Regions from separate parts of the Lysinibacillus sp. UGB7 genome, predicted to be linked through region 1. Evidence: riboswitches for the same ligand, from Rfam matches in the RefSeq annotation. Region 1 holds a riboswitch; each other region holds the start of a gene.
What was found. A riboswitch is a leader RNA that binds a small molecule or an ion and turns the genes downstream of it on or off. The one in region 1 is predicted to bind S-adenosylmethionine.
Positions count from the first base shown of each region.

Region 2: linked by a shared signal. The riboswitch ahead of ACOMCU_RS07020 (MetQ/NlpA family ABC transporter substrate-binding protein) and the one ahead of ACOMCU_RS10320 (methionine ABC transporter ATP-binding protein) in region 1 are both predicted to bind S-adenosylmethionine.
Region 3: linked by a shared signal. The riboswitch ahead of metA (homoserine O-acetyltransferase MetA) and the one ahead of ACOMCU_RS10320 (methionine ABC transporter ATP-binding protein) in region 1 are both predicted to bind S-adenosylmethionine.
Region 4: linked by a shared signal. The riboswitch ahead of metK (methionine adenosyltransferase) and the one ahead of ACOMCU_RS10320 (methionine ABC transporter ATP-binding protein) in region 1 are both predicted to bind S-adenosylmethionine.

Region 1 is NZ_JBMGUV010000009.1:69,470-72,621, reverse strand. Features, by position in the region: gene ACOMCU_RS10325 (methionine ABC transporter permease) at 1-567, opposite strand, end outside; gene ACOMCU_RS10320 (methionine ABC transporter ATP-binding protein) at 557-1,585, opposite strand; SAM riboswitch class I at 1,670-1,775, opposite strand; gene ACOMCU_RS10315 (thioredoxin family protein) at 1,852-2,163, opposite strand; gene ACOMCU_RS10310 (hypothetical protein) at 2,178-2,519, opposite strand; gene gcvH (glycine cleavage system protein GcvH) at 2,616-2,996, opposite strand; gene ACOMCU_RS10300 (arsenate reductase family protein) at 3,078-3,152, opposite strand, start outside.
Region 2 is NZ_JBMGUV010000005.1:166,131-169,282, reverse strand. Features, by position in the region: gene ACOMCU_RS07030 (pyridoxal phosphate-dependent aminotransferase) at 1-584, shown strand, start outside; gene ACOMCU_RS07025 (PPC domain-containing DNA-binding protein) at 637-1,140, opposite strand; SAM riboswitch class I at 1,345-1,448, shown strand; gene ACOMCU_RS07020 (MetQ/NlpA family ABC transporter substrate-binding protein) at 1,539-2,369, shown strand; gene ACOMCU_RS07015 (methionine ABC transporter ATP-binding protein) at 2,433-3,152, shown strand, end outside.
Region 3 is NZ_JBMGUV010000034.1:26,254-29,405, reverse strand. Features, by position in the region: gene ACOMCU_RS22785 (GerAB/ArcD/ProY family transporter) at 1-768, shown strand, start outside; gene metA (homoserine O-acetyltransferase MetA) at 924-1,862, opposite strand; SAM riboswitch class I at 1,972-2,081, opposite strand; gene ACOMCU_RS22775 (nucleotide excision repair endonuclease) at 2,546-2,920, shown strand; gene panF (sodium/pantothenate symporter) at 3,039-3,152, opposite strand, start outside.
Region 4 is NZ_JBMGUV010000021.1:54,504-57,655, forward strand. Features, by position in the region: gene ACOMCU_RS18095 (gamma carbonic anhydrase family protein) at 77-589, shown strand; gene metK (methionine adenosyltransferase) at 692-1,888, opposite strand; SAM riboswitch class I at 2,145-2,263, opposite strand; gene pckA (phosphoenolpyruvate carboxykinase (ATP)) at 2,466-3,152, shown strand, end outside.

The DNA.
Region 1 (3,152 bases):
ATTACGTTGGAAACCATCTAAAAAGGCTAAGTTCCCGAGACCACCAGCACCAATAATGCCTGCCATTGCTGTATAGCCGACAAGTGCAACTGCAGTTACTGTAAGGCCCGAAATAAGTGCAGGCAAGGATTCAGGAATTAAAACTTTCCAAATAATTGTAGAAGTTTTTGCCCCCATTGAACGAGCCGCCTCAATGACACCTCTATCAATTTCACGTAAAGCTATTAATACCATTCGTGCATAGAACGGTGCGGCACCTATAATTAGTGCAGGTAAGGCTGCATCTGCCCCACGGATTGTCCCAAGTAAAAATTTCGTGAATGGAATTAATAAGATGATTAACACGATAAACGGAATCGAGCGGAATATATTAACGACCGAGCCTGTTAAAAAGTTAACCAATTTATTAGCCCATAGTTGGTTAGGACTTGTTAGAAATAGGATGATGCCAATTGCTAACCCAAGAATAAAGGTTACAACTGCTGAGATAGAAGTCATATATAGTGTTTCATATGTCGCTTCCCACATTTTTTCCCAGTCGACATTCGGAAAGAGACTAGTTAGCATCTGTAATCACCTCCGTTTGTACTTCTACTGTATTTAAATAACTTAAAGCAGCAGTCACATTGGTCTCTGAACCATCAATTTGTACAATGAGCGTACCGTATGCGCCATTTTTAGTTTGCGAAATGTTACCATGTACAATACTCATGTCAACATCAAACTGCTTCACTAGATGTGAAATAACAGGCTGCTTTGTTTTTTCACCTACAAAGACAAGTTTGACAAGTTGACCAGTAGGATAATTCAGCCTTAGCTGAGCCACGGTTTCCTGTGTTTCCTTCGTATCGGTAATTTGAGATACAAACTTTTTCGTTATAGCCGCTTGCGGTGCTTGGAATACTTGCAATACCTCACCACGTTCAACAATTTCTCCAGCCTCCATCACCGCCACACGATGACAAATTTTACGAATTACATGCATCTCATGTGTGATTAAGACAATTGTTAGGCCTAATCGTTCGTTAATGTCTACAAGCAAATCAAGAATTGCATCTGTTGTCTCTGGATCCAGTGCTGATGTTGCTTCATCACATAACAATACTTCAGGATTATTGGCCAACGCACGTGCGATACCAACGCGTTGTTTTTGTCCACCCGATAGCTGTGATGGATACGCTTTGTCACGGCCCTCTAGACCAACAAGTGCAATCAATTCATTCACGCGTGCCTCTCGTTGTGCTTTAGGTATACCTGCAATTTCTAATGGGAAAGCAATATTTTCCGCAACTGTTCGAGACCAAAGTAAGTTAAAATGTTGAAAAATCATACTTACTTTTTGTCTAGCATTTCGGAGCTTTTGCCCTTTAATTGATGAAAATTCTTCGTTGTTAACCGTCACCGTACCAGATGTCGGCTTTTCTAAACCGTTTAATAACCGAATCATCGTACTTTTACCAGCGCCACTATAGCCGATAATACCAAAGATTTCACCTTTATTAATGGAAAGGTTGACATCTTTGACTGCTGTTAATTCGCCATTCGCGGTTTTGTACTTCTTCGTAATATTTTGAAGCTGTATCATAGCAAATACTCCTTTTCTCATATAGAAAACCCCTTCACTTGCAGACAAGTTGAAGGGGTCACGTACTTTATACGTTGAACCGTTCTCTCATCTTTCAAAGAAAATTTCTTTGGGTGATTTGGCACCTTTTCACATATGTGATGGTTGCCGGGCTTCATCGGGCACTTCCCTCCGCCACTCTTCATAAGAGTTCGATATTTTATTTTCATTTAGAACGTATGCTGAATAAAATTAATATAATTGATACTTTACCACGCTAGCAAAGTTCAGTCAATCGGTTTTTTTAACAATTCGTATAAAAATGGTACGGATTGAAAAGCATATACCTTTTCTGTAACTTTATCGCCATCACTAATAAGTAAGCATGGTACACTTTCTATTTGGTGCTCATAAGCTAAAGGCTCCAAAAAATTCATATTAGCTTTACCAAACTGAATCTGTGGCAACAGTTGCTCAACGATATTTATCATTTTAGATGCGACTGCACACGTCCCACACATAGGTGTATATAAATAAAAGGCAGTTTTTTTACCAGACTGCATAGCAACTTCCCACTGCTCTTTTGACCATTCTTCCATCTTTTCACGCAACCTTACAAAATATATTCATTATGGATTGAGAAATGTGCGCGCAGTAAAATCATTGCTAGCACTTTCCTTGGTGTCGTCTCTACTTCTTTATAGGTTGGCATCGTTCGTAAATGCTCCGCCTCTGGATAATGTCTGTCCATTAGTGCCCGCAGCTTATCACCTGATGGATCAGCATCAAAAAATGTGTATAGCTCACAGCCCTCATAAGGATCCAATAACTCTTCTAATTGATGAACACCGATAGTACCATTTGTACACAGTATTAGTACATTTCCACTCAAAATAGGTTCAATTTGAAGCTTATCCGAACGGCCTTCCACGATTAAACATTTCCCCTCGAACATCACGCCACCCCCATTTAGACTTCTACCCTTTATTTCTCATTATATAATAAAAAACGTCGGTGTTTTCCGACGTTTTCAGGTGCTACAAGCTTGTCTTTATTCAGCAATCATTTCTTCGTATTGTTCTGCTGTCATAAGTTTTTCAATTTCTGATGCGTCAGCAGGCTCTACAACGATCATCCATGCTTTTTCATATGGTGATTCATTTACGAATTCCGGGCTATCTTCTAAATCAGCATTTACTTCAACCACTTTACCTGAGATAGGCGCGTATAATTCAGAAACAGTTTTTACTGATTCAACACTACCGAATGGATCATCTGTTTTGATTTCATCGCCAACTTGTGGAAGCTCAACGAACACGATATCTCCAAGTTCAGATTGTGCGAAGTGTGAAATACCGATACGTACTTTACCGTCTTCTACTTTTACCCATTCATGTTCTTCAGAGTATCGTAAGTCTTTAGGTGTGCTCATGCAAAAAACCCCTCCATAAATATGTAATATATTCACTATCAGTGTGCCATACTTCTCCCATAAAAACAAGGATAAAGGCGGTTATTTCCAAGCTTGCTCAAAATCTGATTCTTTAAACCCGAGTGTCACTTTTTCTCCATCAGTTACGATAGGTCT
Region 2 (3,152 bases), on a different contig from region 1:
AAGAGCACAATATTATCGTATCACATGATTTTGCTTATGGCGCAATTGGCTTTGATGGCAATAAGCCTATCAGCTTCCTGCAAGCTGAGGGCGCAAAAGATGTCGGCATTGAAATGTATACGTTATCTAAGACGTTTAATATGGCCGGCTGGCGTATTGGTTTTGCCGTTGGAAACCCCAAAATTATTGAAGCGATTAATGTTATTCAGGATCATCTATTTTGTAGCCAATTCCCTGCCGTTCAACAGGCAGCCGCTATAGCCCTTACTTCCTCACAGGATTGTACGATAGAGCTAAGAGCAACCTATGAGCGGCGTCGAAACGTTCTCGTTGAAGAAGCCCAACGAATTGGCTGGCAGGTAACAGCACCAAAAGGTTCATTCTTTGCATGGCTTCCTGTTCCATTCGGTTATACAAGTGAGCAATTTGCCGATTTGTTACTCGATAAAGCAGATATTGCGGTCGCTGCAGGAAATGGCTTTGGTGACTATGGTGAAGGCTTTGTCCGTGTTGGCTTACTTGTTAGTGAGGAACGCTTACGTGAAGCCATTATGAGAATTGAGAAATTAAAGTTATTTCATTAGACGACGAACTGTCCAATCAACGTGTTTATACTGATTGGACAGTTTTTCTTATTTATTTATTTATTTGTCGAGGACTCTTTAATCCTTCTTCTAGCGGATAAAATTGAACATGTCCTGTCTCTTCATCCAAACGTCTAAAATGCTGTACGCCCTGCACCTCTGCTAAAACAACATCTGCGGTAATAACTGGACTGCCACCTTTAATCAAATGGCCGCCAGACACACACCCCCATTGATCACTCATCGATCCATGAAAATGCGTTTCATAGATGCCGTCACGCTTACAGACAACGCCAGAACCTTGTATAAATTCAAGCGGCCCTTCCTTTTCAATTATTTCACTAAAGCGTACGTTAATTTTAGCTGTTTCATCTGGTACTAAATAAACAAAGCTACTTTTTAGAAAACTACCGATACAGCTAACAATTGTTGCTGATTCAATTCCATTCTCTTCACATACAGCCTCAATTCCCTCAACAATATCTGTCCCCATTAAAATGCGTGCACTAATAACTCTACCAAATGACCCTACTCCATAATTAACCCTTACAGACATAAAAAAACCTCTTTCCCTGAATAATTATATTCACATATCACTGAGGAGACTTCACGCCCAGCACCATCGTCTTCACAGCAATTTCTATCCTCCAAAAACCTCATTGATTATAATTTAATTTTATAAAATATTAAAAATATTCATTGACTTAATATAACCTATAAATTATATTAGTTCTATCGGATTTACAAAAATACTATAAATCTCTTATCAAGAGTAGCTGAGGGACTGGCCCTATGAAGCTCGGCAACCCCCCTTTTAGGGAAGGTGCTAAATCCTGCAAACGATATCCGTTTGAAAGATAAGAGAGGACATCTTTTCATGAGCCTCTCTTAAGTTTGTAAGAGAGTTTTTTTTATTTTCAAAAACCGATAAAACAATTTTGGAGGTAATTTTTCATGAAAAAGAAAAGCAAATTTTTAGTAGGTTTAGCAAGTCTCACATTAGCAGTGGCATTAGTCGGCTGCGGTAGTAAGGAAGACAGCAAAGGTAATGGCGAGGCTATTAATGAAAATAAAATCGTAGTTGGCGTAACATCTGGCCCACACGAACAAATTGCTGAGGTTGCTGCGAAAGTAGCAAAAGAAAATGGCTTAGAGGTTGAACTAAAATCTTTCTCTGATTACGTTTTACCGAATACTGCATTATCACAAGGTGATTTAGATGCCAACAGCTATCAACATGAACCGTTTCTAGATACTTTTAACAAAGACCATGATACAGATTTAGTGCCTGTTGGAAAAACAATTTTAAATCCAATGGGTGTATACTCTGAAAAATATAAATCATTAGATGAAATTCCTGACGGTGCAACATTTGGTTTGCCAAATGATCCGACAAACGGTGCCCGTGCCTTATTTGTTCTGCAAGAAGCAGGCTATATTAAATTAAAAGAAGGCACTGGCCTGACAGCATCCATTCACGATGTGGAAGAAAACAAAAAGAACTTCAAATTCATTGAATTAGAAGCTGCACAAATTCCAAAGCAATTAAGTGAAGTAGATGTAGCGGCTATTAATACGAACTTCGCACTTGAAGCTGGCATTAATCCTAAAGCAGATTCCATTCTTTTAGAATCTACTGACTCTCCATATGTAAACTACATTGTTGTGCGTGCTGAAAACAAAGAAGACCCAACGATTAAAAAATTCATAGATGCTTATCAATCTGACGAAGTACGTAAATTTATTGAGGAAGAATTCGATGGTTCTGTAATTCCAAGCTGGTAATACAACACGACAAAAGTTACCGTCTAAACGGTAACTTTTTCCTTTAGGAAGGAGAAGTAACATATGATTCAACTACAAAATATATCAAAAGAATTCAAAACAAAAACAGGTACTGTCAAAGCAGTCGATGGCATTAATCTTCATGTGAAAAAAGGTGAAATTCATGGGGTTATTGGCTACAGTGGTGCCGGAAAAAGTACACTTATTCGATGCGTGAATTTGTTAGAACGTCCAACAGCAGGCAAAGTCTTCATTAATAACGTAGATATTACAACCCTGTCATTAAATGATCTTCGCCAAACACGCCAAAAGATCGGCATGATTTTCCAACATTTTAATCTCTTAAAAACGGCAACGGTCTATAACAACATTGCCGTACCGTTAAAGCTACTTGGCTATAACGATACGGCAGTGAAAAATCGTGTGGCCAAGTACGCTGAAATTGTTGGTCTGACAGAGAAATTAGATAGCTATCCAAGTCAATTATCAGGTGGTCAAAAACAACGTGTTGCGATTGCTCGTGCACTTGCACAAGAGCCAGAAATTTTACTAAGTGATGAAGCAACAAGTGCACTCGATCCCGAAACAACGGAAGCCATTTTAGAGCTATTGCTAAAAATTAATCGTGAGCTTGGCATTACGATTTTGCTAATTACGCATGAAATGAATGTTATACAAAAAATTTGCGATGATGTATCGGTTCTTGAAGCTGGTAAAGTCGTAGAATTTGGGAACGCTATTGAGCTATTTGCTAGACCCCAACATCCAACGACTCGAAAATTT
Region 3 (3,152 bases), on a different contig from region 1:
AAAACGGAAGTTATGCCAGAGACACCTACCATGGCATTTGCACTTCTATTTAGTATAATTATTGTATTTGCCACGTACTTGGGGATTGAAGTTTTTGCACGTTCAGCCGAGATATTATTCCCTATGTTTATGTTTATTTTTATTATCTTTGTCGTTTGTATCTCTCCGGAAGTGGATATCAAAAATATTCAGCCGATCTTCGAAGCAAGTTCCAAATCAATGGCCTCTAGTATAGTTTTATTTATGAGTATTTTTTCATTTCCGTTGGTTGTGTTATTAATGATTTTCCCCGCTACTGTCAATGTGCATAAATCAGCTAAAAAAGGTTATTACATTGGCACAATTATTGGCGGTATGGTGCTTATTATTATTATTGCTTTATCGATTCTTGTCCTTGGGTCAACAAATACAGCCCAACGTGCATTTCCAAGTTATGCACTAGCACAAAGGATATCGATAGGGAACTTTTTACAACGAATTGAGATTGTCATGGCTTTTATGTGGCTGTGCTCCATATATATACGAACTTTTATGTATTTTTATGCGTCTGTCATTGGTATAGCACAAATCCTAAAAATAAAGGATCATCGCCCACTCATATTACCACTTGGTATGATTGCCATGGTCATTTCTCAAATTGTGCATCCTGATATCGTTCACTCTAATAATTACAATAAGGAAACCTGGCCTCTTTTTTCATCCGTGTTCGCAATTTTCTTGCCACTACTGTTACTTTTGGTTGCTAAAATACGAAAAATTAAGGGTTGAGGGTGCCTGGCACGCAGGGTTGAGGGTGCCTGGCACGCAAACAATTTACAAACAATTCTCCAGTGACAGAAAAAGGAATTATCATGAGCATGTCTCGTATAGACTTGCCCGCTGATAATTCCGCAATAGAAACGTTTCAGTTGTGATAACTCACATCAAATATGAAATTCTATATGATCTTCGGCAAAATCCCATTCATATGGTGTTTCTTGGTAGACATAGTAATTTAGCCAGTTTGAGAATAATAAATGCGTATGTGCTCGCCATGTATTCATCGGTTCATTTGATGGGTTATCATTTGGGAAGTAATTAACCGGTACCATAATATCTAATCCTTTAGCAACGTCACGACTATATTCGTCTGCTAGTGTTGTCGCATCATATTCAAGATGTCCCGTAATCATAATATTTTTATTGTCTTTGGATTGGACAATAAAAACGCCCGCTTCTTCAGAATAGGATAGTAAACGTAAATCAGGATGGTTACGCACTTCATCAATTGATACGGAAGTATAACGTGAATGTGGCGCTGTAAATAAATCGCTAAATCCACGTACTAAATCCACGGTTAAATCCGTAATCACATGCGAATATACACCCGAGCATTTTTCTGGTAATTCGAATTTACCAATTCCGTAATGGTGATAAAGTGCAGCCTGAGCACCCCAACAGATGTGCATTACAGAAGTTACGTTTTTCTTTGACCAATCCATTATTTCTGAGATTTCTTCCCAATAATTCACCTCTTCATATGCCATTTTTTCAACAGGTGCACCTGTAATAATCATGCCATCAAAACGACGATGCCGAACTTCTTTAAACGTTGAGTAGAATAACTGTAAATGTGATTTACTGACATTCTTCGATTCATGGGTTGCCGTATTTAAAAACGTAATATTTACTTGCAAAGGAGTATTACCTAGTAGACGCAGTAATTGGAGCTCCGTTTTTTCTTTTTCTGGCATCAGATTAAAAATTAAAATATTTAACGGACGAATTTGTTGTGTTTTTGCTCGGTCTTCTTCCATCACGAAGATTTTTTCCTCACGTAAATGTTCGCCAGCTGGCAAGTTTTTCGGAATATTAATTGGCATGTTGCATTCCCCATTTCATTTCATTTTATTTTTTTCTCTGTATATAAAAATCAAAAAATCCCCCTCATTCCATACGAGCAAGAATGAGAAGGATTTATCATCACGTTCACTCTTATCTCTCAAAGGAAGAATCCTTTGCTGGAAGTAGCACCTTTCTAACGAAGTTAGAGGTTGCTGAAGCGTCATAGGGCCAAATCCCTCAGCTTCTCTTGATAAGATTATTTAATTAATGAGAATTGTATCATGAACAATTAAGAATTTCAATAATACATAGAATATTTCGTTTATATGTTTTCTATGTCGTTAAAATTTTTAAATTTACATTATCCATATAATAGTACACTCGGTTGGGTGTTTTATATCATTTTCGATGCTCTTTTTTCGCATTGATGACGATTATTTGCACAATATATGCTCAAGATGCTGCCTCTATGTATCATAAACTGAATCATTCCACAGTCGAGAGTAGGATTCGTCTGCGTATGCTTGTCATTTGCTTTGTAGCACGGGCTACCAAATATTTTCATGCTTACGTTTAAATTTTTTGCCATTGTGCTCATACTAGCTTTACTCTATTGGACAACACTCATTTTCGCATTTTGTCATAAGAGAAATTGATAATAGCTACCACGTATGAATTATGTTAAGATATACCTTATGTAACAGAGAGGAACGTGAATATTTTGATTAAAATTGAACTACCAAAACCAGATTTAGTAATTCGTCAGCGCGAACAAGTGTTAAAACCAGGTGATGTGCCTATCACGCCTTACCATGGATTTATCGACTTCCACAAGATCACACGCGAAAATGGCGGCATTTTCTTTTTCTACAATGAGAAAAACGAACTTTTATATGTAGGGAAAGCACGTAAAATTCGTCAACGTATAAAAAAACACTTTGAAGACAATGTATCTCCTATGAAAAAATACCGCGATGAAATTTTCAAAATTGAAGTGTACGAAATTGAAGATCCAATGGAACGTGAAATTTACGAAACATACGCTATCAACACTTTCCGTGCAAAATACAATCTTGATAAAGTATTTTTTGAATAAAAAATTAGGGACTTACTCAATTATTTGAGTAAGTCCTTCTTCTATTACTACTGTAGGTTCTTGGTAAAATTCATTCTAAAAAAACACGCCGTAGATAGTACATTTACGGCGTTGCTTTCTAAATAAATAGTTTTTCATTTTTAAATTTATGCGCTGTACAGAGACTAACGATAACAAAAACAATGAATGAGGCGATAATTGGAATGGTTACGGTATGCATGCCAAACACAGA
Region 4 (3,152 bases), on a different contig from region 1:
TTTAATTTTATATTTCCAATAAGTTGCGTATTTGATACGATAATATTACATCAAAGAAAGAAAAGAGGCGATTTCTATGATCTATCCATTTAAAGATAAAACACCAATAATCGATCCATCTGTTTTTATTGCCGACTATGCGACCATTACGGGCGACGTTACAATAGGTGCTGAAACGACAATTTGGTTTAATACTGTTATTCGAGGTGATGTATCTCCTACAATTATTGGTAAACGTGTAAGTATTCAAGACCTTTGTTGCTTACATCAAAGTCCAAAATATCCTTTGATTATCGAAGATGAAGTAACAGTTGGGCACCAAGTCACTTTACATAGCTGTACGATTCGAAAAAACGCCTTGATTGGGATGGGCTCAATTATTTTAGATGGAGCAGAAATCGGAGAGGGTGCTTTTATTGGTGCAGGTAGTCTTGTACCTCCAGGTAAAGTCATTCCTCCTAATAGCTTAGCATTAGGACGTCCGGCAAAAGTTGTACGTGAATTAAACGCCGAAGATATAGAAGATATGGAACGCATCGTGCGAGAATACGCAGAAAAAGGACAGTATTACAAATCCTTGCAAAAATGACTTCTAATGAAAAAGAAAGGGTCTAAGAATATTCTTAGTCCCCTTTCATGTAACGAAAGTGTATCTTTATGAAAACATAACTAGGCATTTTTGAAAAGCGACTTATAGACTAGCTTTTTCTTTTAATGCGTCAGCCTTATCTGTGTTTTCCCAAGGCACGTTTAAATCTGTTCGACCAAAGTGACCGTAGGCTGCTGTTTGTTTGTAAATTGGGCGACGTAAGTCAAGCATTTTAATGATACCAGCTGGACGTAAATCAAATAACTCACGTACCCATTTAACGATTTCGCTTTCTTTTACTTTCCCCGTACCGAACGTGTCCACTGCGATGGATACTGGCTGTGCTACACCAATAGCATAGGCAAGCTGTACTTCAACACGCTCTGCTAAGCCGGCTGCAACAATATTTTTTGCAACGTAACGTGCAGCATATGCTGCTGAACGGTCCACTTTTGTAGCGTCTTTACCAGAAAATGCGCCACCACCATGTCGCGCGTAGCCACCGTATGTATCAACGATGATTTTACGACCAGTAAGACCTGCATCACCTTTTGGTCCACCAATTACGAAGCGTCCTGTTGGGTTGATAAAATATTTTGTATTGGCATCTAGTAATTCACTTGGAACCACTGGCGCAATTACTAATGCTTTTAAATCAGCTTGAATTTGTTCAAGTGTCGCTTCTTCATCATGCTGCGTTGAAATAACAATGGTATCTACACGAACTGGAACATTATTTTCATCATATTCAATCGTCACTTGTGTTTTACCATCAGGACGTAAATATGCTAGTTCACCTGATTTACGAACTTCTGTTAAACGACGAGACAATTTATGCGCTAAACTAATAGGTAATGGCATAAGTTCAGGCGTTTCGTTACATGCGTAACCAAACATTAAGCCTTGGTCACCTGCTCCAATCGCTTCGATGTCTGCATCTGTCATAGAACCTTCACGTGCTTCTAATGCTTGGTCAACACCTAACGCTATATCAGGTGACTGCTCACCAATTGCTACTAGAACAGCTAAGTTTTCAGCATCAAAACCATATTTCCCACGTGTATAGCCGATCTCAGCGACTGTATCGCGGACAATACCTTTAATATCTACATAAGTAGAAGTAGTAATTTCTCCTGCTACTAGTACTAAGCCTGTTGTTACAGTTGTTTCACACGCTACACGTGCATTTGGATCTTCTGCTAAAATGGCATCTAAAATGGCATCCGAAATTTGATCACAAATTTTATCTGGATGTCCTTCTGTTACACTCTCTGATGTAAACAGTCGACGGTTTGTCATTTGGTTTTCCTCCTATTACTCTTACAAATAGTATTTGCGAAATTAATACGGTACTCATTACCCATGTCAAGTTCGCTCCTAAAGGATTGAACTCCAAGCCGTTGCTGCTTTTAACACGAGGATTTCGAAAGATCCGTCATTATAATAAGGAAAGAAGTGCACATACTTACCTTTACATTCATTTTTATCAATAAAAAAATCCTTTTCTCACGTGTACTTTACATGAGGAAAGGAATAATGACTTCGTAACCTTTCACTCTTATCGTTCAAGGGCTGTCCCCTTGCATCAGGTTGGCACCAACGCATGTCGTGAAATCGTTCATGCAGGTTGCCGGGTTTCACAGGGCCTGACCCTCCACCAGCTCGGGATAAGAGTATCCGTTCAATTTCTCATCTTACGTAAAAGGTCAACCGTTGTCAATCGTTTTATGTCGTTTTATTGAAAAGTAATAAAATCGCAAAAATAATTTCTGAATTAGTATAGATTATTTAAGCGAATGTGTTATACTATTTTTGAAATTAAGAAAAACTCCCTCAAACACAAGGGAATACTATAAAAAAGGATGGTATTTAATCGATGAATTCAGTAGAAATTTCAAACGAACTGAAGGAATTATTAAGCGGCGGGAACATTAACGTTCAACTTTCAGTACCACAATTAGTTGAAAAAGCTACATCTCGTGGTGAAGCAATGTTAACAGTAGATGGCGCAGTGCGTGCGGAAACTGGTAAATACACTGGTCGTTCACCTAAAGATAAATATATGGTAGAAGAAGCAGATACACAAGATAAAATTGATTGGGGAAAAGTAAACCAACCCATTTCGTCTGAAGTATTTGACAACTTATATGTAAAAGTAATCAAGTATTTAAAAGAACGTGACGAATTATTCGTATTCAAAGGATTTGCTGGTGCTGACAAAGACTCTCAACTAGGCATCCAAGTAATTAATGAATACGCTTGGCACAATCTTTTCGGTCATCAATTATTTATCCGTCCAACAAAAGAAGAATTAGCTTCTCATGTTGCTGACTTCACAGTTATTTCAGCTCCTAACTTCAAAGCAGATCCTGCAGTCGATGGTACAGCTTCTGAAACTTTCATCATAGTCTCTCTAGAAAAGAAAATCATCCTTATCGGTGGTACTGAGTATGCTGGTGAAATGAAAAAATCTATTTTCGGTATTATGAACTACTTATTACCAGAACAAGGTATCCTGTCAATGCACTGTTCAGCAAACGTTGGTGAAGCTGGCGATGTAGCA